4 regions of the Rhizobium phaseoli genome follow, and region 3 is predicted to be linked to each of the others. Evidence: predicted binding sites of a transcription regulator. Region 3 holds the regulator's gene; each other region holds the start of a gene.

Region 1 (5,559 bases), 140 kb from region 3:
GTCCATCCTGGCCGATACGGGTTCGGCCGGCGACCCGTTTCCTGAAATCCGAAGGCGCGATAAAGCGCGATGTTCCGCTCCATCCGGGCATTGGTATAGAGCCGGATCTCAGGCAGCACCCATTCGCGCGCCTTGCCCTCCAACCATTCGAGCATCGCCAGCCCGTGGCCGGTGCCTTGAAAGGCCGGCGAGACCGCGATGCTGAACAGCATGAGGTGATCCGAATGCCGCTCGACAACCGTGAGACCGGCGATTTCGCCGTCGATGTCACGCAGCCACACCTCGCCGCGTTCGATCCGTGGCGTGTAGTCTTCCGTCACCGGGATCGGTGGCGAGCCGAAGAGTTCGGTATAGGGGCGATAAGCGGCTGCCGTCAGCATCGTGACCGTTTGGAGATCATCGGGCGACGCCTGCCTCATTGTCATTCCGCCGCAGCCGCCCTCTTGGCTGGTCGCCGTTCCAGCAATTCCTTGAGGAACTGTCCGGTATAGGACCGCTTCTCCTTGACGATTGCCTCGGGTGTGCCGGTTGCGACGATCTCGCCGCCGCCATCGCCGCCCTCGGGGCCGAAATCGAGCACCCAGTCGGCCGTCTTGATGACTTCGAGATTGTGCTCGATCACCACAACCGAATTGCCCTGATTGACCAGCTCGTGCAGCATTTCAAGCAGCTTGGCGACATCGTGGAAATGCAGGCCGGTCGTCGGTTCGTCGAGAATATAAAGCGTGCGCCCGGTCGAGCGCTTCGACAGCTCCTTGGCGAGCTTGACGCGCTGCGCCTCGCCGCCCGAAAGCGTATTGGCCTGCTGGCCGACCTTGATATAACCGAGGCCGACATCCTTCAGCGATTGCAGCTTGTCACGCACGGCCGGTACCGCCGCGAAGAAATCAACGCCTTCCTCCACCGTCATATCGAGCACGTCGGCGATCGATTTCTGCTTGAAGGTGACGTCGAGTGTCTCGCGATTATAGCGCTTGCCATGGCAGACGTCACAGGTGACGTAGACGTCGGGCAGGAAGTGCATCTCGATCTTGATGACGCCGTCGCCCTGGCAGGCTTCGCAGCGTCCGCCCTTGACGTTGAAGGAGAAGCGGCCCGGCTGATAGCCGCGAGCCTTGGCCTCGGGCAGGCCGGCGAACCAGTCACGGATCGGCGTGAAGGCGCCGGTATAGGTCGCCGGGTTCGAGCGTGGTGTGCGCCCGATCGGCGACTGGTCGATGTCGATCACCTTGTCGATATGCTCGAAACCGTCGATACGGTCGTGGTCGGCGGGGATTTCGCGCGCACCCATGACGCGCCGCGCCGCCGATTTATACAGCGTCTCGATCAGGAAGGTGGACTTGCCGCCGCCGGAAACACCGGTCACCGCCGTAAAGACGCCGAGCGGGATCGAGGCCGTGACATTCTTCAGATTGTTGCCGCGCGCGCCGACGACCTTGATCTCGCGACCCTTCTTCGGCTTGCGGCGCTCGTCCGGAACCGGCACGCCGAGTTCGCCTGAGAGATATTTGCCGGTCAGCGATTGCGGATTGTCCATGATATCCTGCGGCGTGCCATGGGCGATGACCTGGCCGCCATGGATGCCGGCCGCCGGGCCGATGTCGACGACGTCGTCGGCCGTCAGGATCGCATCCTCGTCATGCTCGACGACGATGACCGTATTACCGATATCGCGCAGGTGCTTCAGCGTGTCGAGCAATCGGGCATTGTCGCGCTGATGCAGGCCGATCGACGGCTCGTCGAGCACGTAAAGCACGCCGGTCAGCCCCGAGCCGATCTGCGAGGCGAGGCGGATGCGCTGGCTTTCGCCGCCCGACAGCGTGCCGGAATTGCGCGATAGGCTGAGATACTCCAGGCCGACATCGTTGAGGAAGCGCAGCCGGTCGCGGATCTCTTTAAGGATACGCACGGCGATCTCGTTCTGCTTGGCGTTAAAGCTGGCCGGCAGCGTCTCGAACCAGTCGCGCGCAACGCGGATCGACATCTCGGTCACTTCGCCGATATGCAGCCTGTTGATCTTCACCGCCAGCGCTTCGGGTTTCAGGCGATAGCCGTTGCAGGAAGGGCAGGGAGCTGCCGACATGAAGCGCTCGATGTCCTCGCGCGCCCAGGCGGAATCCGTCTCCTTCCAGCGGCGCTCGAGATTGGTGATGATGCCCTCGAAGTTCTTGTGGGTGGTGTAGGAGCGCGCGCCGTCGGCGTAATGGAATTCGATCTTGTCGTCGGTGCCGTTGAGGATGACATCCTTGGCCTCGTCGGAAAGATCGTTCCAGCGGGTGCCGAGCTTGAAGCCGTAATGTTTGCCGAGCGCTTCCAGCGTCTGGTTGTAATAGGGCGAGGTCGACTTGGCCCAGGGCGCGATCGCCCCGTCGCGCAGCGTCCGCTCGGGTTCGGGCACGATCAGGTCAGGGTCGATCTTCTGCTGGGCGCCGAGACCGTCGCAGGTCGGGCAGGCGCCGAAGGGGTTGTTGAACGAGAAGAGCCGGGGCTCGATCTCGGGAATGGTGAAACCCGAGACCGGGCAGGCGAATTTCTCCGAAAACAGCACGCGCTCATGCGTCTCGTTCAGCGACTTGTTGGCCGAGCCGCCGGCCGAAGTCTCTTCCGGCGGCAGCGGCTTGTCGGCGAATTCGGCAACCGCCAGCCCGTCGGCGAGCTTGAGGCAGGTTTCCAGGCTGTCGGCCAGGCGCGCCGAGACATCCGAGCGCACGACGATGCGGTCGACCACCACGTCGATATCGTGCTTGTATTTCTTGTCGAGAACAGGCGCCTCGGCGATTTCGTAGAACTGGCCGTCCACCTTGACGCGCTGGAAGCCCTTCTTCATCAGCTCCGCCAGTTCCTTCTTGTATTCGCCCTTACGCCCGCGCACGAGCGGCGCGAGAATATAAAGACGGGTGCCTTCGCCGAAAGCGAGGATGCGGTCGACCATCTGGCTGACTGTCTGGCTTTCGATCGGCAGGCCGGTCGCCGGCGAATAGGGAACGCCGACACGAGCAAAGAGCAGGCGCATATAGTCGTAGATCTCGGTGACGGTACCGACCGTCGAGCGCGGGTTACGCGAGGTGGTCTTCTGCTCGATCGAAATGGCAGGCGACAGCCCGTCGATCTGATCGACATCGGGCTTCTGCATCATTTCGAGGAACTGTCGGGCATAGGCCGATAGGCTTTCGACGTAGCGCCGCTGGCCTTCGGCGTAGATCGTGTCGAAGGCGAGCGAGGATTTGCCCGAGCCCGAAAGCCCGGTCATGACGATCAGCTTGTTGCGCGGCAGATCGAGATCGATGCTCTTCAGATTGTGCTCGCGCGCGCCGCGGATGGAGATCGTCTTCAGTTCGCTCATCGTCTCTGCTTTGGTTTTCTGGATAACAGCCCTTATTTAGTGATGCCGGCGGGCGAGTCGAGGCTGAATATCCTGGAAGCTTCAAGGTTTTCGATTCTGTTGACAGGATCATACGGATAAACTAGAACAAATAAAGAACAAATTTCCTGATGAATTCATGCGGCTTTCTGATGGAGAAACATGTGGATGAACGACCGTTTACGCGCATTGGCGGTCTGCGATGGTTTAAGGTGCGCTGATCGATTAACGCCGCCGGGCAGGGCGGCAGGCAGGGTGAGAAGCATGGCTGGTAGCGTGAACAAGGTAATTCTGGTTGGAAATGTGGGTGCAGATCCCGAAATCCGCCGCACTCAGGATGGCCGGCCGATCGCCAATCTTCGTATCGCGACCTCGGAGACCTGGCGTGACCGCAATTCCGGCGAACGCCGCGAAAAGACGGAATGGCACACTGTCGTCGTCTTCAACGAAGGCCTCTGCAAGGTCGTCGAGCAATATGTGAAGAAGGGCGCCAAGCTCTATATCGAAGGCCAATTGCAGACCCGCAAGTGGCAGGACCAGCAGGGCCAGGACCGCTACTCGACGGAAGTGGTGCTGCAGGGCTTCAGCTCGACGCTGACGATGCTCGACGGCCGCGGCGATGGCGGCGGCGCAAGCTCCGGCTTCGGCGGCGGCCGTGGCGGCAGCAGCAACAATGACTACGGCGACGATTATGGCGCCCCGGCTCCCTCTTCATCGCCGAGCCGCGGCGGTGGCGGCGGCAACTTCTCGCGCGATCTCGACGACGACATCCCGTTCTGATCGATCATGGTTCTGACTTTATAAGCAGCTGAGAGCATGGTGTCCTGAACAACACCAGCTCTCTCTGTTTTCCAGCTAAGATGTTTCCGCCGGCGCCGTTGTCAGTGCGGCGTCGCGCTGATCAGATTGAGCGCCGCTTTGGCGCCGTCGACGACGAACTGCACCGCAAGGGCGGCGAGGATGACCCCGAGTAGGCGTGTCAGGATCGCCCGGCCTGTGACCCCGAGGAAGCGGTCGAGCCTTTCGGCAATCAGCAGCATGAGGAAGGTCAGCAGCAGATTGGCGGCGATGACGGCGATCAGCTGGGCTTTTTCGACGGAGGTCGGTAGCGTGCCGGCAAGCAGGATTGTCGCCGAGATCGCACCCGGGCCGGCGATCAGCGGCAAAGCGAGGGGAAAGACAGCGATATTCTCGATATGATCCTTGGTGACGGCAGCCTCGCTCGCCTTCTCCTTGCGCTCTTGGCGCCGCTCGAACACCATCTCGAAGGCGATCCAGAAGAGCAGTAGGCCGCCGGCGATGCGGAAGGCGCCGATCGAAATGCCGAGCACGCCGAGCACGCCAGCCCCGAACAGCGCGAAGACCGCGAGGATGATGAAGGCGATGGTCGAGCCGCGCAACGCCACCTGCGTGCGCTGGGCTCTGCTCATGCCGGTCGTCAGCCCCAGGAAGATGGGGGCGAGCCCCGGCGGATCGATGGTGACGAGAAGCGTCGTGAAGGCGTTGATCAATTGGTCGGCGCTTGCCATCGTCTCTCCGAAAGCCCATATGGGTGCGTGATTTTCTGCGATTGTGAAGCGGGGATTTGGATTTGGCAAATATGCCGCGGCGGCCCGCGGCGGATTTGTCCGGTCCGGTCGCACAAGTCCTGTGCTTTACCCTTTTTCGGCCGCAAAAGCCTGTTCAAAACGCGCTCGGAAATTGGCGTAGGAACAGGCTTTCCGCTATAAATCTTCAAGTGATTCTAGAAGAGATCGTGATCTGTTTTGACTGAGCAAACACCCCCCGGCGGCGGGAAGCTCCCGCCAGGCATCGAGCCCATCTCCATCATGGAGGAAATGCAGCGGTCGTATCTCGATTACGCTATGAGCGTCATCGTCAGCCGCGCGCTGCCCGACGTGCGCGACGGCCTGAAGCCCGTGCACCGGCGCATCCTCTACGGCATGTCCGAGCTCGGCATCGACTGGAACAAAAAATACGTCAAATGCGCCCGCGTCACCGGCGACGTGATGGGTAAATATCATCCGCACGGCAATGCCGCGATCTATGATGCGCTCGCCCGCATGGCGCAGCCCTGGTCGCTGCGGCTGCCGCTGATCGACGGTCAGGGCAATTTCGGCTCCGTCGATGGCGATCCGCCGGCGGCCGAACGTTACACCGAATGCCGGCTCGAAAAGGCCGCCCATTCGCTGCTCGAC
Region 2 (5,559 bases), 2.1 Mb from region 3:
AAGCTCGTGGAGATTACGCAGCGGATGCCGAAATCGAGCAGCGCCCAGGGAGCGTGTTCGCGCGAGGAACCGCAGCCGAAATTGTCGCCGGCGACCAGGATCTTGGCATCGCGATAGGCCGGCTTGTTCAGCACGAAATCGGGATTTTCGGAGCCGTCTTCGTTATAGCGGGCTTCGGCGAAAAGGCCCTTGCCGAGGCCGGTGCGCTTGATGGTCTTCAGATAGTCTTTCGGAATGATCATGTCGGTGTCGATGTTGACGACCGGCAAGGGCGCTGCAACGCCCGTCAGCTTCACGAATTTATCCATGACCATGCTCCATTTCAGCAAACGTACTTTCCTGAATTTGCATCTAGTCCAGTTTTTCGCCGAAATGAAGGAGAATCTTTCGAAAGTGGCGGCCACGCGGCGTTTCGCGCGGCCCACCCGTTGAATGGGGCCGTTATTTGCTGGGCGCGTTCAAGCCCCAGAGGACGCCGAACGGATCGCGAAGCTGGCCGTAGCGGTCGCCCCAGAACATCAGTTCGATCGGCATGACGACTTCGGCGCCGGCCGCCACCGCGCGCTCCCACCAGAAATCGATATCGTCGATGACCAGTTGGATGGCGAAGCCTTCATGGCCTTTGAAGGGGTGTCCGTATTCGGGATAGGCATCCGCCAGCATCAAGGAGCTGCCGTTGATGTAGAGATGAATATGCATCGTCCGGCCGCTCTCATCGACCGGTACCCGATGGGCCTGTTCGGCGCCGAAGGCCCTCTTGTAGAATTCCGCGGCCTTCACCGCGCCGTCGACCGTCAGATAGGGCAGCAAGCCATTCTTGACCGGCGGCAGCTTGGCCGGATTGTTTTCCGTCGTCGTATCCATGCTCATCCTCCATCGTGTTCAAGCGCCGGCTGAATGCCTGGCTGCTTCAAAGACGTATCAAGGACGCATGATGCGACAATGTCGGTCGGTTTTTTTTAAGTGAAGCTGCTTAGAGATCGATGATCGTGCCGCGACCGTCGTTCCAGATGCGCATCTCGCGTTGGCCGTTATTTGCCTTGGCACGGACTGGAGCGGGCTTCATCTTCATCGAAAGGGCGCGGCCGACCATGAGCACGGTCAGGATGCCGCCGACAGCAAGCGTCACCGAAAAGGTGAAAAGCAGCATGGCGACAAAAACGGTGGCGCCGGCAAGCATGAAGAAGATGGAGCGAATGTTCTGCATGGGTTTGATACCTTTCTACAGAAAGGAATGTTGTCCTTCTTTTTTCTCTCTGCAAGGCAAGCATGGCTTTTTGTTGTCTTGCCGGGCTTTGCGAAGCTTGGCACTAATGATTGATGAGCCGAACAACCCCTCTCCGTTCCTTCAATCTGCGCCGCTCGGTGCTGAGCGTGCCCGCGATCAACCTGCGGGCGCTTGAAAAAAGCCATTCCCTTGATTGCGATGCGGTTATTTTCGACCTGGAGGATTCCGTGGCGCCCGAGAAAAAGGGGCAGGCGCGGGAAAATCTGCGGGCCTTTTTTGCCGGGCCGCCGCTTGAGGGCAAGGAAAGGATTATCCGCATCAATTCTTTGTCATCCGAATTCGGAGCGGCGGATCTCGATCTGGTCAAGGCGCTTTTGCCCGACGCCGTGCTGCTGCCGAAGGTGGACGAGCCTCAGGATGTCACTGACGTCAGCGATCTGCTTGCCGCTGCGGATGCGCCGGAGGAGCTGCGCATCTGGGCGATGATCGAGACGCCGCGCGGCGTGCTGAATGTCGGGTCGATCGCCGGATCCGGCCGCACGGCGGGTTCAAGGCTCGATTGTCTCGTCGTCGGGCTCAATGACCTGCGCAAGGAAACGGGCGTGCTTCCCCAGCCGGGGCGGACCTATCTCGTGCCCTGGCTGATGCAGGTCATTCTGGCGGTCAAGGCCTATGGGCTCGATGCGCTCGACAGCGTCTTCAATGATTTCCGAGATGGCGAAGGCTTCGACGCCGAATGCGGGCAGGGCCGCGCCATGGGTTTTGCCGGCAAGATGCTGATCCATCCCGCACAGATCGAAGTGGCCAACCGGCATTTCGGGCCGAGCCTGGAAGAGATTGCGGAAGCCGAGGCAATCATATCGGCCTTTGCCGATCCTGACGCCAGTGGCCTCAATGTCATCAATGTGAACGGGCGAATGATCGAACGGCTACATCTTGTCCAAGCTGAAGCTCTGGTTCATAAAGCTCGCCTGATTTCTGCAAGAAGGCCCGCCTGATGAAACTCTACCGCTTCCTGACCGGTCCCGACGACGCCTCGTTCTGCCACAAGGTCACTGCCGCCCTCAACAAGGGCTGGTTGCTGGAGGGTTCGCCGACCTATGCTTTCAATGCCGCAACCGGCGCGATGCAGTGCGGCCAGGCCGTCGTCAAGACCGTCGAAGGCAAGGATTACGATCCGGAGATGAAACTCTCCGAGCAGTGAATCCTACTTGCTTGAAAGTGATGGAGCGTCCTTAGCCCGGCCGAGGCGCGGTGCTTCAGCTCTTTGTTTTATGCATGTCATTATCCCCGACCGCTGCACACGTCCGGGCGATATGCATTAGCGCTCGGTGGCTTCCTCAGCGCTGGCCTCGATCCGCTCCATGTCCTCGTCGCTCAGCCCGAAATGGTGGCCGATCTCGTGGATCAGGACATGGGTGATGATATCGCCGAGCGTCTCGTCGTTCTCGGCCCAGTAGTCGAGGATAGGTCGCCGGTAGAGGCGGATGCGGTTCGGCATCTCGCCGGTTTCCAGCGTGAAGCGTTCGGAAATGCCCCTGCCCTCAAAAAGGCCGAGCAGGTCGAAAGGGGTTTCCAGCGCCATGTCCTCGAAAACGTCGTCATCGGGGAAATCCTCGATCTCGATCGTGAGGTTGGTCGTCAGCTGGCGGAATTCATCCGGAAGATGGCTGTAGGCCTCCATGGCCAGCGACTCGAAAGTGCTGATCGTCGGCGCATGGCGGTCCCGCCAATCATCGCTCTGGTCTATGCGGGCCATGAATATTCCTTCCTTTGCGGGCCCATATAGAACCTTTATCGCCGATTTTCGAGTGCGGAATCAAAGGCAGGAATAAATTCATAGAAAATGGTTGTTGACTCTTCTTCCGCTCTCTGGAATCCATAAGAACATAACAGGAACAAGACGGATCGGAGTAAACGCCATGGCGCAGAACGCCCTGGCGCGCGAGCGGCTTTTTGCGCTCCGCGAAACCATCGCCAGACTGGAGGGAAAGCCCGCGCCGGCACTTGCGGCGGCGGAGCAGGAAGCCTTGGCGCAAGGGCGCAAGACCCGCCAGGAACGCGTTCTGCCCCTCTTGCCGTTTGGGGTGGAGTTTGTCGATCGGGCGCTGGAAGGCGGCCTGCCCCTCGATGGGATTACCGAATTCCGCTCCGCGCTGTCTCGCGATGCCGGCGCGGCAAGCGGGCTGGCGATGGCTGTTGCCGCGCGGCTGCAGAAACAGGAATCAGCTGCCGGCAGGCTTATGCCGTTGCTCTGGATCGGCGATGCAGTCGGCACGTTGGAGGCAGGCCGTCCCTATGCTCCCGGACTTCGGGATTTCGGGTTGAGCCCGGAACGATTTCTCCATGCCGCGCCGCGCAAGCTGGACGAAGCGCTCTGGCTCGCGGAGGCGGCGGTGGAAAGCGCTGCTTTCTCGGCCGTCATCCTCGAAGTGCGGGGCAACCCTGCGCATTTCGGCCTGACCGAAAGCCGCAGGCTCAGTCTCAGGGCACATGCTGCCCGCCGTCCGCTCTTTCTTCTGCGGCAGGCCGGAATGGAGGAGGCCAGCAGTGCGGCCTTGCGCCTGCATGTCGAACCGGGACCGTCAGGTCCGCGGCCGTTGCCGGATGGATCGAAGCTTGCCGGCAGTATCGGCAATTCGATTTTCCGTCTCACGCTGGAGAAGAGCCGCAATCCGGCCCCGCTCTCCTTTCTCCTGGAGTGGAACCCTCATGAACACGAATTTTTCCCTGTCACCGAACCAAACCTCCTTCGTCCTCCAGGCGAACGGTCAGCGTATTCTGGCGCTCAGCTTCCCGCATCTGTCAACCGATCGTATCGCCCGCAGGCGATGGGGGCCCTCCTGGCGTTCGAAAGGGCGTCCTGAGGCGCCATCCATCGTCTGTTCGGGCAAGCTCAACAATGCCATGCGGCTGACGGCACTGGACGAATTGGCCGAGCGGCTGGGGCTGAAGAAGGAACAAGGCGTGGCCGAAGCGCGCGCCATGTACCCGACTCTCGATGTGGTGGAAGAGGATCCGGCGGCCGACCGCCGGCTGCTGGAAGCCATTGCCGACTGGTGCGACCGGTATACGCCTTTGGTGGCGTTCGACGGCAGGGACGGCCTGTTTCTCGACATTACCGGCTGCACGCATCTCTTCGGCGGCGAAAAGGCGCTTCTCAAGGATGTTCTGTCGCGGCTCTTTCATATGGGGATCGATGCGCGGGGCGCGATCTCATCGTCGCCGGGTCTTTCCTGGGCGGTGTCGCGCTTCGGGCAAAGCGGCGTGATCGAGAATGAGGAGACGGAGCAAGTGCTGATGTCCTTGCCGATCGCAGCTTTGCGGCTGCAGGGGCAAACCGTCGATGCGCTGAAGAAGCTCGGTCTGAAATATATCGGCGACGTCATCAATGCGCCGCGGGCGCCATTGACCCGCCGGTTCGGGCCGGAATTGCTTCTGCGTCTCGACCAGGCGCTGGGACATGAAGAGGAAGCGGTTTCGCCCCGTCGTCCCGTCGCCAGCCTTTCGGCCGAAAGCCGCCTGATCGAGCCGATCGGAACGGAAGAACAGATCCTTGCCGTCACCCGGCAGGTCGCTGTGTCGCTGCAGCCGTCGCTGGAGGCACGCGGCGCCGGCGGGCGAGTGTTCGAATTGGTGCTCTTCCGCGTCGACGGCAGGGTCTTCCGTATTTCCGTCGGCGCTTCGCAGCCGCTTCGCGAACCGAAATTTATCGCCGGGCTTTTTTCCGAGCGCCTGCAGGCGGTCTATGACGATCTCGATGCCGGTTATGGCTTCGAGATCGTGCGGCTGAATGTGGTGCGGCATGATCCCTTCAATGAAGCGCAGGCTGATTTCGAAGGCGATCGTCAGGGAGAAATCTCCCTTTCGGCTTTCGTCGACCGTGTCTCCGCCCGGCTGGGTGAGGATTGTCTGCAAAGTTTCCAACTTCGGGAGAGCCATGTGCCGGAACGCGCCGTCATCGCGGTTCCGGCGATGGACAATCTTTCCAGACGGGGGAAAGCCGAGCCGAAGGGGGTTCTTCCTTTCCGCCAAGAGCGCCCGTTGCGGCTTTTTGCAACGCCGGAGCCTGTCGAGACTGTGCTCGCCGAAGTGCCCGATGGTCCGCCGCAAATCTTTCGATGGCGGCGTATGCAGCATCAAGTGGCAAAAAGCGAAGGTCCGGAGCGGATTGCCATGGAATGGTGGATCGACGGAAGTGACGCGGAGGCGCGCGATTATTTCCGCATCGAGGACGAGAGCGGCCATCGCTTCTGGATCTATCGTCGAGGTTTCTATGGCCGGGAACTCGATCCCCGCTGGTTCATGCACGGGGTGTTCGCATGAAGGGC
Region 3 (5,559 bases):
GACCTCGAGGAAGTCGCCATGTTCGGCGAGCTGCTCGATCGGGTAGCCGCGGTGCAGCAACACACCTTCGTCGCCATCGATATAGGTGATTTTCGATTCACAGGATGCGGTCGAGGTGAAGCCCGGATCATAAGTGAAGGAAGCGGTGTTCTTGTAGAGGGCACCGATATCGATGACGCTTGGACCGATCGTGCCGCTTTTGACGGCGAGGTCGACCGATTTGTCACCGATTTTTATTGTTGCGCTTTGATCCGTCATGCTGATCCTCCGAAATGTCGGTGGCGCCACAAAAGCGCCATAGGGGTTAAGCGTCCTCACCGATAGCTATATGATCGCGAAGCTAATGCCAAGTTACCGTGACGGCATTTTGTGCATTGCGGCATCACCTTTTAGGCACTGCAGCGATGAGCCGCACGCATAGCGGAAACCGATGATTCGACTGGTCTTTTCCCATTTGCGATTTTCCCTCGCATTTCAATCGATTATGCTTGCCGGATTTGCCCGGAGGTTGCATTCTGAATGCCTGGGCAAGGTGACTTCGGGCCGCGCATGCAGGAATTGACAACAGTCGAATTGCGGCCGCAAGCGGGCGTCGGTCTTGCCGATCCCGCGGATTTTCCCGCCCCCGCCGCGGGGACGCGTCCGGCAAGAACTCAGTCGGCGATGTCAGTGCGCCACCGGCTGCCGGCGGCAATGGCACAATCGCTGCGTGCCGGCGGCCGGATGCTGAGCGAGGAGGTCGACCACGGGCGTCTGCTCCTGTTCTCGCCGGTCTTCCTCGGCGCCGGCGCGGCATTTTGGTTTCTTGCTGCAACGGATGTTCCTCTCGTTCCATCGTTGCTCTGCCTGTCGGTGTTGATGCTTGCGGGGCTGGTCGCCGGCCGCAGCCGGCCGGCCTTGCGGGCGATGTTCCTGGCGCTTGCCCTGGTGGCCTGCGGCATGCTCTGCGCGCAGCTCGAAAGCTGGCGGGCCTCGACGGTCATCCTCGATTCATCCGTGACGACGACGGTGACCGGCCGCGTCGAGCGGCGCGAAGGCGACGACCGCGGGCGGTGGCGCTATATTCTTGCCGTCACCGGCACCGAGGCACCGGAGGTGAAGCGGCCGCCGCGGCGCATAACAGTAATCGCCCGCGGTGCCGATATGCCTTTCGAGATCGGCGACATCATCACCGGCCGAGCGCGGTTGACGCCGCCGGCAGGACCGGCGCTTCCTGGCCTCAACGACTTTTCATTCGGTGCCTATTTCGATGGCATCGGCGCCAACGGCTTCTTCTACCGTGCCCCTGAGAAGGTCGATTTGCAGGCAGGCCCGCCGGCTGTGACATCGACGTCCGACGCTCTGCTCGAATGGCTTTACCGGTTGCGCAGCGGTATCGGCGATCGCATACGCTCGATGCTGCCCGGCGACACAGGCGCTTTTGCCGCCGCACTGGTGACTGACGAGCGGCGCGCTATCTCGAAGGAAACGACGGAGGCGCTGCGCCAGTCCGGCCTTGCTCATATCGTCGCGATCTCCGGCCTCAACATGGCGCTGTCGGCCGGCATTTTCTTCGTCGGCTTCCGGATGCTGCTCAGCCTCTTTCCTGGTGTCGCTCAAGCCTATCCGACAAAGAAGATCGCCGCCGCGGGCGCGCTCATCGCCGTCACGGCCTACTTCCTGATCTCGGGATTCGGCGTCTCGGCCGAACGCGCCTTCATCATGATGGCGATCATGCTGATTGCCGTCTTCTTCGATCGGCCGTCGATCAGCCTGCGCAATGTCGTTCTCTCGGCGCTGGTCATCATCGCCATTTCACCCTCCGAGGTCTTGGGGCCAAGCTTTCAGATGTCCTTTGCCGCGACTTTGGCGCTGGTATCGGGTTATCAGCTATGGAAGGACCGGCGCATCCGGGAAAACCCGTTGCTGAAGCTGCCGCTCCTGCGGCCGGTTGCGGCGGTCGCCGGTTTCTTCGGCGGCGTCTTCCTGACTTCGCTGATCGGCGGATTTTCGACGGCGCTGTTTTCGATCGAGCATTTTCATCGACTGACCGCTTATGGTCTGCCGGCAAATCTTGCGACGATGCCGATCATCTCTTTCATCGTCATGCCGGCCGGGCTGCTGGCCATGTTGCTCATGCCGTTCGGTCTGGACGCTCCGCTCTGGACGGTGGTCGGCTTCGGCCTCGATCTGGTGATCGCGGTTGCCAAGACGGTGTCCGGCTGGGGCGGTGATATCGGCTTCGGCCGCTTGCCCGGCTGGTATTTCGTCGTGGCCGTGGCAGGCTTTCTGCTGCTGACGCTGCTTCGCACCCGGTTACGCCACGCCGGCACATCGATCCTCGCCGTTGCGACGCTCATCCTGCTCATTCTGCCGGGATCCCCGCCGCCGGATCTGGTGATTTCCGAGGATGGTGGTCTCGTAGGGCTCGTCGCGGCGACGGCAATGGCTTCAAACCGCGAAAACCCGCCGGACTTCATCTTTGACCAGTGGCAGAGAGCGCTGGTCCTGCCGACGCATCACCCGCCGAAAATGCTGGATGGCCCTGCCATCCCGCCGCAGGGCGAGGACCGCCGCGTCAAGCTTTCGCGCGATCAGCAGAATGAAGCGAGGACGGCAATGGTGGCCGCCGCAGCCGGCGGTGAGGCAAATCGGTTTTCCTGCGTCAAGAAAGCCTGGTGTATCGCCAGGCTCGGCAATGGCCATGTCGTCGCGGTCATCGACAATGCCGCCTATCTCGGCCCGGCCTGCGACGCCGGCGAGATCGTTGTGACCTCCGTGCGCCTGCGTTTCGACCGTTGCCGATCGGGTGCGACCCTCTTCACCGGCGAGACGCTGCGCAGGACCGGTTCCGTCGAATTGCGTTTTGTGCAGACGGGACACGAGATTGCAACCGCATTCGACGCCTTATCACGTCCATGGATGCGCCATCGCGCCTATGATTGGCGCAAGGACAGTTTTACCGAAGCCGCCCCGTCTGCTGTCAGTGATAACGGCGAATGAGGCCGACCAACTTGCCCTGCACCTTGACTCGGTCGGGTCCGAAAATGCGGGTCTCGTAAGCCGGGTTGGCGGCTTCGAGGGCAATCGAGGCACCCTTGCGGCGAAAGCGCTTCAGCGTCGCTTCCTCGTCGTCGACGAGGGCAACGACGATATCGCCGGGACTTGCGGTACTGCCGTTGCGGATGATCACTGTGTCGCCGTCGAAGATACCGGCGTCAATCATCGAATCGCCCTTGACCTCCAGCGCGTAATGCTCGCCCGAGCCGAGCATATCTGCAGGGACGACGATGTCGTGCGTATTGTTCTGGATTGCCGAGATCGGAACACCGGCGGCAATCCTGCCCATGACCGGCACGGAGACGGAGTTGCCGTTGTCGGCAATCGGCTTTGCGGCAGCGGGGGCGGCGACCGCCGGGGGCTTGCCGAGGCTGCCTTCGATGACGCTCGGCGAAAAACCGCGGCGCGGCTGAAGACTGGGGCTATAGGCTTCCGGCAGCTTGATCACCTCCAGCGCCCGGGCCCGGTTCGGTAGGCGGCGAATGAAACCGCGTTCCTCGAGCGCCGTGATCAGACGATGGATGCCGGATTTCGAGGCGAGATCCAGGGCATCCTTCATCTCGTCGAAAGAGGGGGGAACGCCCGATTCCTTCATGCGCTCATGAATGAATAGGAGAAGCTCCTGTTGTTTGCGCGTGAGCATCGACGTCAGACCCCGTGATTGAAACAAATCCAGAACAGACACTATATGTTCCATATGTGTTCCGCAAGTAGCTAAATTTCCGTAAAACTTCGCACCAACTCGTTGAGATTTTTATTTTCATTCGCCGGATTGGCACACATGTCTTGCATTGGGGGGAGTGCTGTCGCACATCTCTTGACGTGTCAGGAGGGATATCATGAGCGCACATTCCGCTAAGCCGCATCCGCTGGATCACGTCGTACTCCCGGTCGTCGATATCGAGCTGGCGCGCGAAAGGCTAGGCAAACTCGGCTTCACCGTCGCCGCCGATGCGCGTCATCCCTTCGGAACGGAGAATGCCTGCGTCTTCTTCGCAGACAAGACCTATATCGAGCCGCTCGGGGTGGCGAGCGTCGAGGAGAGCGAGACAGCGGCCCGCCAGGGCAATGTCTTCATCGCCCGCAATCGCGCCTTCCGCTTCCGCTGCGGCGAGGAGGGACTTTCGGCGCTGGCCTTTCTCACCGAGGATGCCGGCCTCGATCATCGGCGATTCGTCGGCAGCGGCGCGAGTGCCGGCGAGATGTTGCAGTTCAGCAGGCCGCTGCGGATGCCGGACGGTTCGGAAAGCGTCGGCAGCTTCAAACTGGCCTTCTCAGGAGATCTGCGCGCTCCCGACTTCTTTCTCTTTACCTGTCAGCGCATCAATGCCTTCCCCGCCGATCGCGCCGCGCTGGAGACACATGCCAATGGCGTGACTGGCATTGCCGAAATCGCGGTTTGTACGCCGGACCCGGCGGCATTTTCCGCCTTCGTTGGTCTTGCGGTCGGGCAAACGGCAGTAGAGAAAACCGGTTTCGGCGTGGAGATCGCGGCCTCGAATGCCAAGATCAGCCTGATGACGCCGGAAGGGCTGGAGGCTTATTTCGAGCTTGTCGTTTCCGCTGCCGATCGTGGCCTGCGCGGTCAGGCAATCCTTTTCAACGTCGCCGATCTTGCCGTGACAGAAGCGCATTTGGCTGCTAACGGAGTGACATACACACGCAAGAACAATCGCATTCTGGTGAAGCCCACGCCCGGGCAGGGCGCGCTTTTTGCCTTCGAGGAACCACGATGAGCACTGATACCAATTCCGAGGTCAAGATCGGCGAAGGCGAAGGCCAGGTCACCTTTTCCAATACCGGCCGCCTGTCGCTGATTGCCGGCCCCTGCCAGATGGAGAGCCGCGATCACGCCTTCATGGTCGCCGGCACGCTGAAGGAGCTCTGCGCAAAACTCGGCATCGGCCTCGTTTATAAGAGTTCTTTCGACAAGGCGAACCGCACCTCGCTCTCGGCCGAGCGCGGCATCGGGCTTGAAAAGGGCATGGAGGTCTTCGCCGACCTGAAGAAGGAATTCGGCTTTCCCGTCCTGACCGACGTCCACACGGCCGAGCAATGCGCCGAGGTGGCTGAGGTGATCGACGTTCTGCAGATCCCCGCCTTCCTCTGCCGCCAGACGGATCTTCTGATCGCCGCCGCCAAGACCGGCCGCGTCGTCAACGTCAAGAAGGGCCAGTTCCTCGCCCCCTGGGATATGAAGAACGTCCTGAAGAAGCTCAATGCCAGCGGCAATGCCAACGTGCTGCTGTGCGAGCGCGGCGCCTCCTTCGGCTACAATACGCTGGTTTCCGACATGCGCTCGCTGCCGATCATGGCGGCGATGGGCGCGCCGGTCATTTTCGATGCGACCCATTCCGTCGCCCAGCCCGGCGGGCAGGGCGAATCCTCGGGCGGTCAGCGCGAATTCGTAGAGACGCTGGCGCGCGCAGCCGTGGCGACGGGTATTGCCGGCGTCTTCCTCGAAACCCACCAGGACCCAGACAACGCACCGTCCGACGGCCCGAACATGGTCTATCTCAA
Region 4 (5,559 bases), 330 kb from region 3:
TTCGTCGGCATCATGCTCGGCGTTGCGACGCTGATCATCGTCATGGCGGTCATGAACGGCTTCCGCACCGAGCTCGTCTCGCGCATCCTCGGCATCAACGGCCATATGATCGTCCAGCCGTCCGATGGCCCGTTCACCGATTATACCGACCTTACCAGCCGGCTGGCTGCCGTACCGGGAGTGAAGATGGCGCTGCCTTTGGTGGAAGGCCAGGTGCTCGCTTCCGCCCAGGCCGGCGGTAGCACCGGCGCGCTGGTGCGCGGCGCCCGCGCCGAGGACCTGACCAAGCTCAAGACGATCTCCGGCAACATCAAATCCGGCGACATGGTCGGTTTTGCCTCCGGCCAGGGCGTGCTGATCGGTACCGGCATGGCCAACCAGCTCGGCCTGAGCGTCGGCGACCTCATCACCCTGACGTCGCCGGACGGTGACATTACGCCGATGGGCGTCAGCCCACGCGTCAAATCCTACAAGATTTCCGGCCTCTTCGAGATCGGAATGTCGGAATATGATTCCTCGATCATCTTCATGCCGCTGGAGGAATCGCAGCTCTTTTTCAATGCCGAGGGACTGGTGCAGTCGATCGAGCTCTTCGTCGATCACCCCGACGATATCGACGCGCTGAGATCCAAGGTCGAGGAGGCGGCAGGCCGCCAGATCAACCTGACCGACTGGCGCCAGCGCAACCAGACCTTCTTTTCGGCGCTGCAGGTCGAGCGCAACGTCATGTTCATGATCCTGACGCTGATCGTGCTGGTGGCGGCGCTGAACATCATCTCCGGCCTCATCATGCTGGTGAAGGACAAGGGCAGCGATATCGCCATCCTGCGCACCATGGGCGCCAGTGCCGGCGCGATCATGCGCATCTTCTTCATGACCGGGGCGGCCATCGGTATCGTCGGCACCATTGCCGGCGTGCTGCTCGGCGTGCTCGTCTGCGTCAACATCGAATCCATTCGTCAGTTTTTCTCGTGGATCTCGGGTGAAATAATCTTCAATCCGCAGGTCTATTTCCTCAGCCAGCTGCCGGCGGAGATGGATCTCAGCGAAACGATCTCGATCGTCGTCATGGCACTGACGCTCTCCTTCATCGCGACCATCTTCCCGGCCTGGCGCGCCTCCAGGCTCGATCCGGTGCAGGCCCTGCGCTACGAATAAGGAATGCCGCCTTCATGAAACGCAACGTCGTTCTCAAGCTTACCGGCGTCGAGCGCCATTACGGGCAGGGCGATACGCTGCTCTCGATCCTGAAAGGCGCGGATTTCTCGCTGTCGAAAGGCGAGATCGTGGCCCTTGTTGCCCCCTCCGGCACCGGCAAATCGACGCTGCTGCATGTCGCCGGTCTGCTTGAGCATCCCGATGGCGGGGAAGTCACGATCAACGGCCATGCCTGTGACGGTCTTCCCGACGGCAAGCGGACGGCGATCCGTCGCCGCGAAATCGGCTTCGTCTACCAGTTCCACCACCTGCTGCCGGAATTTTCCGCCCTTGAGAATATCATGATGCCGCAGCTGATCGCCGGGCTGTCCTGGAAGGAGGCCAGCGAGCGCGCCGGCCAGCTTCTCGATTACATGCGCATCGGCCATCGCGGCTCGCATCGCCCGGCCGAACTATCCGGCGGCGAGCAGCAGCGCGTTGCGATCGCCCGCGCCGTCGCCAACGCGCCGACCCTGCTTCTGGCCGATGAGCCGACCGGCAATCTCGATCCGGACACCGCAAGCTACGTCTTTGACGCGCTGGAGGCGTTGGTGCGCCAGTCCGGCCTCGCCGCCCTTATCGCCACCCACAACCACGAACTCGCCCGCCGCATGGATCGGCGCGTAACGATTTCGGACGGCAAGGTCGTCGATTTCTGATGCATGTCGCCCGGATGTGCGCAGCGGTTGCCGGATAAAGACAAAGAGCGGACCCATCAATCGACGGGTTGGAATCGACCCGCTTCCGGCTCCGTCAGGGGATGATCAGACCACCGCGATAGTCGAGCGCGTAAGCCTTTCGCCCGTCGACCAGGATGCATTCGTGACCGCTGAACCGTTCGCAGCCGCCTTCGCTGCGATCGATATAGCGACCGAACGGATGGTCGAATTCCATTCCGCCGAGAAACCGACCCTGCCGATACATGGCAGAAAGCCCCGCCTTGATCACTGTGCCCGCTGCGCTGGCATCGATGAGATCGGGCGCAATGACCCAGCCGAAATAATTCATCGCCCAGATCGGCTCGTCGGCAAACCACACCACCTCCTGTCCGGCAAAGTCGGTGCCGCCGAAATAGCTGTCGAGATAGCGCCAGTCGCCGCGCTCATAGCCGATATCGTGAGACCCCGGCCGGCAGGGCGGACGCGGCACGCCGCCGCCGACATAACTGGCAGCTTTGGCTTCGACGACGAATTCGTTCAGCATCGCAGTCTCGGGCATAGGATCCTCCTCCTGACTCGTCAGCAGGGATATAGCAGGACGAGCGGAACATAAACAGAACAAATGCGGGGAGCCTTTGTCATGGCGGAACGTCTCCACGTTCTTTGCGGCATGACGGGTTTTCGAGGCCGCGGCTCGGCACCCCAAGCCCGTCGCCGAAGCCTTCACCGAATCGTTGCATCGCCGGGTTGTTTTTCAAACGCAAGCAGGGAGGAAAAGATTCCTGTTGACATCAGAACATAGATCGAACAAATTGAAAACATAACGAGTAAAGGAGAGCCAGATGACTGACATGATCCGTGATATCGCAGCATTCACCTCCATCGCAATGTTCGTTGCCAGCTTCTCACTCATCGTCATCGCCATCTAAAGTTTTCAGGGGACTGCATGGTCATCATGTGGTTCGGATGCTGGACTTCTTCTGGACATCATCGCCCTCCATGCCGACAATGCGTCCGATTCATTCGGTGATTGGGAAGGCATGTCATGGCGGATACGGTAAAGGGTTCGACGGGTGAGGCGATCGGCGGCACGCCGGGCTTCATTCACCTGAGGGTCCATTCCGCCTACTCGCTTCTCGAAGGCGCGCTGCCGCTGAAGAAGATTCTCTACAAGGCGGCCGGCGACAATCAGCCGGCCATCGCGATTACCGACACCAACAATCTGTTCGTCGCCCTCGAATTCTCGCAGAAGGCAATGGACGATGGGCTGCAGCCGATCATTGGCTGCCAGGTCTCGATCGACATGGAAGACGGGCTGGAGACCGAAAAACGCGGCGGCCAGCAGGCGTTGGTCAAGCTGCCGTCGATCGTCCTTCTCGCCGCAACGGAGGCCGGTTACGAAAGGCTGGTCGATCTCGTCAGCCGCGCCTATCTCGGCGGCGACAGCAACCAGGCCATTCATATCAGGGCCTCCTGGCTGGAGGAGGCCGGCACGGAAGGGCTGATCGCCTTGACCGGCGCCCTGACAGGGCCGGTCGACGCGGCGATCAGGGAGGGCCATACCGCCCAAGCCGAAGCGCGGCTGCTGATGCTGAAGCGTCTCTTCGGCGACCGGCTCTATGTCGAACTGCAGCGTCATGGCACCTACGACAAGCCGCACGAGCAGAAGATCGTCGGGCTCGCCTATGCCCACGACCTGCCGCTGGTCGCCACCAACGAGGCTTTCTTTCCGACACGCGACGATTACGACGCCCATGATGCGCTGATGGCGGTTGCTCATAATGCCATCGTCTCCGACGACAGCCGCTTTCGTCTGACGCCGGATCATTATCTGAAGAGCCGCGCCGAGATGGCCAAGCTCTTCGCCGACCTGCCGGAAGCGCTTGAGAATACGATCGAGATCGCCAGGCGCTGCTCCTTCGTGCTGAAGACGCGGAAACCGATCCTGCCGCGCTTCACGGGTGCGACCGACGACGCCGAGGAGGCCGAACGCGCCGAGGCGGGTGAATTGCGCCGCCAGGCGGTCGAAGGGCTGGACAGGCGGCTTTCGACCCTCGGCATGTCGCCGGGTTACGAGGAAAAGGATTATCGCGAGCGGCTCGAATTCGAGCTCAGCGTCATCGAACGCATGCGCTTTCCCGGCTACTTCCTGATCGTTGCCGACTTCATCAAATGGGCCAAGCAGCATGACATTCCGGTTGGTCCCGGCCGTGGTTCGGGCGCCGGTTCGCTGGTCGCCTATGCGCTGACGATCACCGACGTCGATCCCTTGCGGTTTTCGCTGCTGTTCGAGCGCTTCCTCAATCCGGAACGCGTCTCGATGCCGGACTTCGACATCGACTTCTGCCAGGACCGCCGCGAAGAGGTGATCCGTTACGTCCAGGCCAAATACGGCCGCGAACAGGTGGCCCAGATCATCACCTTCGGTTCGCTGCAGGCGCGCGCAGCACTCCGCGACGTCGGCCGCGTGCTGGAAATGCCCTACGGCCAGGTCGACAAGATCTGCAAACTTGTGCCGAACAATCCGGCCAATCCGACGCCGCTCTCCAAGGCGATCGAGGAGGAGCCGAAGCTGCAGGAGGAAGCGGCCAAGGAGCCGGTGGTCGCGCGCCTGCTCGATATCGCCCAGAAGATCGAGGGGCTTTACCGCCATGCCTCGACCCATGCCGCCGGTATCGTCATCGGTGACCGTCCGCTGTCGAAGCTGGTGCCGATGTATCGCGATCCGCGCTCGGACATGCCGGTCACTCAGTTCAACATGAAATGGGTGGAGCAGGCGGGCCTCGTCAAATTCGACTTCCTCGGCCTGAAGACGCTGACCGTGCTGAAGGTCGCCGTCGATTTCGTCGCCAAGCGCGGCATCAGTGTCGACCTGGCGGCCATTCCCCTGGACGACAAGAAGACCTACGAGATGCTGTCACGCGGCGAGACGGTCGGCGTGTTCCAGGTGGAAAGTGCCGGCATGCGCAAGGCGCTGATCGGCATGAAGCCGGACTGCATCGAGGACATCATCGCCCTGGTGGCGCTCTATCGTCCGGGCCCGATGGAGAACATCCCGACCTACAATGCCCGCAAGCACGGTGACGAAGAGCTGGAATCGATCCATCCGATGATCGACCACCTGCTCAAGGAAACCCAGGGCGTCATCGTCTATCAGGAGCAGGTGATGCAGATCGCCCAGGTCCTGTCCGGCTATTCGCTCGGAGAAGCCGATCTTTTGCGCCGCGCCATGGGTAAGAAGATCAAGGCGGAGATGGACCAGCAGCGCGAACGCTTCGTCGATGGCGCCGTCAAGAACGGTGTATCGAAGCCGCAAGCCGACAATATCTTCGAACTGCTGGCGAAGTTCGCCAATTACGGCTTCAACAAGTCGCATGCCGCCGCCTATGCCATCGTCTCCTACCAGACGGCCTATATGAAGGCGCATTATCCGGTGGAATTCCTCGCCGCCTCGATGACGCTCGACATGTCCAACACGGAAAAGGTCAACGACTTCCGCCAGGACGCCAAGCGCCTCGGCATCGAGGTGATCGCCCCGTCGGTGCAGACCTCCTTCCGCCAGTTCGAGACCGGCGACAACCGCATCTATTATGCGCTCGCCGCTCTCAAGGGCGTCGGCGAATCCGCAGTCGACCATATCGTCGAGGTGCGCGGCGATACGCCGTTCGCTGGTATCGAGGATTTCTGCCTGCGCATCGATCCG

What was found. Region 3 encodes LexA, which represses DNA repair genes until DNA is damaged. Its sites were predicted from a motif close to TGTTCNNNNTGTGTTCNG; they were not measured.
Region 1: the regulator LexA is predicted to act here: its motif matches at 3,466-3,483, upstream of uvrA (excinuclease ABC subunit UvrA).
Region 2: the regulator LexA is predicted to act here: its motif matches at 3,112-3,129, upstream of AMC88_RS34105 (ImuA family protein).
Region 4: the regulator LexA is predicted to act here: its motif matches at 2,649-2,666, upstream of AMC88_RS08345 (DUF5680 domain-containing protein).

Annotation. Positions count from the first base shown of each region.
Region 1 is NZ_CP013532.1:2,192,351-2,197,909, forward strand. It holds gene AMC88_RS10700 (GNAT family N-acetyltransferase) at 1-425, opposite strand, end outside; gene uvrA (excinuclease ABC subunit UvrA) at 422-3,343, opposite strand; gene AMC88_RS10710 (single-stranded DNA-binding protein) at 3,626-4,141, shown strand; gene AMC88_RS10715 (MarC family protein) at 4,243-4,890, opposite strand; gene gyrA (DNA gyrase subunit A) at 5,128-5,559, shown strand, end outside.
Region 2 is NZ_CP013532.1:4,479,917-4,485,475, reverse strand. It holds gene leuD (3-isopropylmalate dehydratase small subunit) at 1-308, opposite strand, end outside; gene AMC88_RS21510 (VOC family protein) at 442-864, opposite strand; gene AMC88_RS21505 (hypothetical protein) at 974-1,207, opposite strand; gene AMC88_RS21500 (HpcH/HpaI aldolase/citrate lyase family protein) at 1,321-2,226, shown strand; gene AMC88_RS21495 (DUF1737 domain-containing protein) at 2,226-2,432, shown strand; gene AMC88_RS21490 (metallopeptidase family protein) at 2,550-2,987, opposite strand; gene AMC88_RS34105 (ImuA family protein) at 3,151-4,095, shown strand; gene AMC88_RS21480 (Y-family DNA polymerase) at 4,136-5,554, shown strand; gene AMC88_RS21475 (error-prone DNA polymerase) at 5,551-5,559, shown strand, end outside.
Region 3 is NZ_CP013532.1:2,047,768-2,053,326, forward strand. It holds gene gltA (citrate synthase) at 1-258, opposite strand, end outside; gene AMC88_RS10055 (ComEC/Rec2 family competence protein) at 550-2,982, shown strand; gene lexA (transcriptional repressor LexA) at 2,963-3,682, opposite strand; gene AMC88_RS10065 (VOC family protein) at 3,879-4,775, shown strand; gene kdsA (3-deoxy-8-phosphooctulonate synthase) at 4,772-5,559, shown strand, end outside.
Region 4 is NZ_CP013532.1:1,714,038-1,719,596, forward strand. It holds gene AMC88_RS08335 (lipoprotein-releasing ABC transporter permease subunit) at 1-1,158, shown strand, start outside; gene AMC88_RS08340 (ABC transporter ATP-binding protein) at 1,173-1,856, shown strand; gene AMC88_RS08345 (DUF5680 domain-containing protein) at 1,951-2,415, opposite strand; gene dnaE (DNA polymerase III subunit alpha) at 2,902-5,559, shown strand, end outside.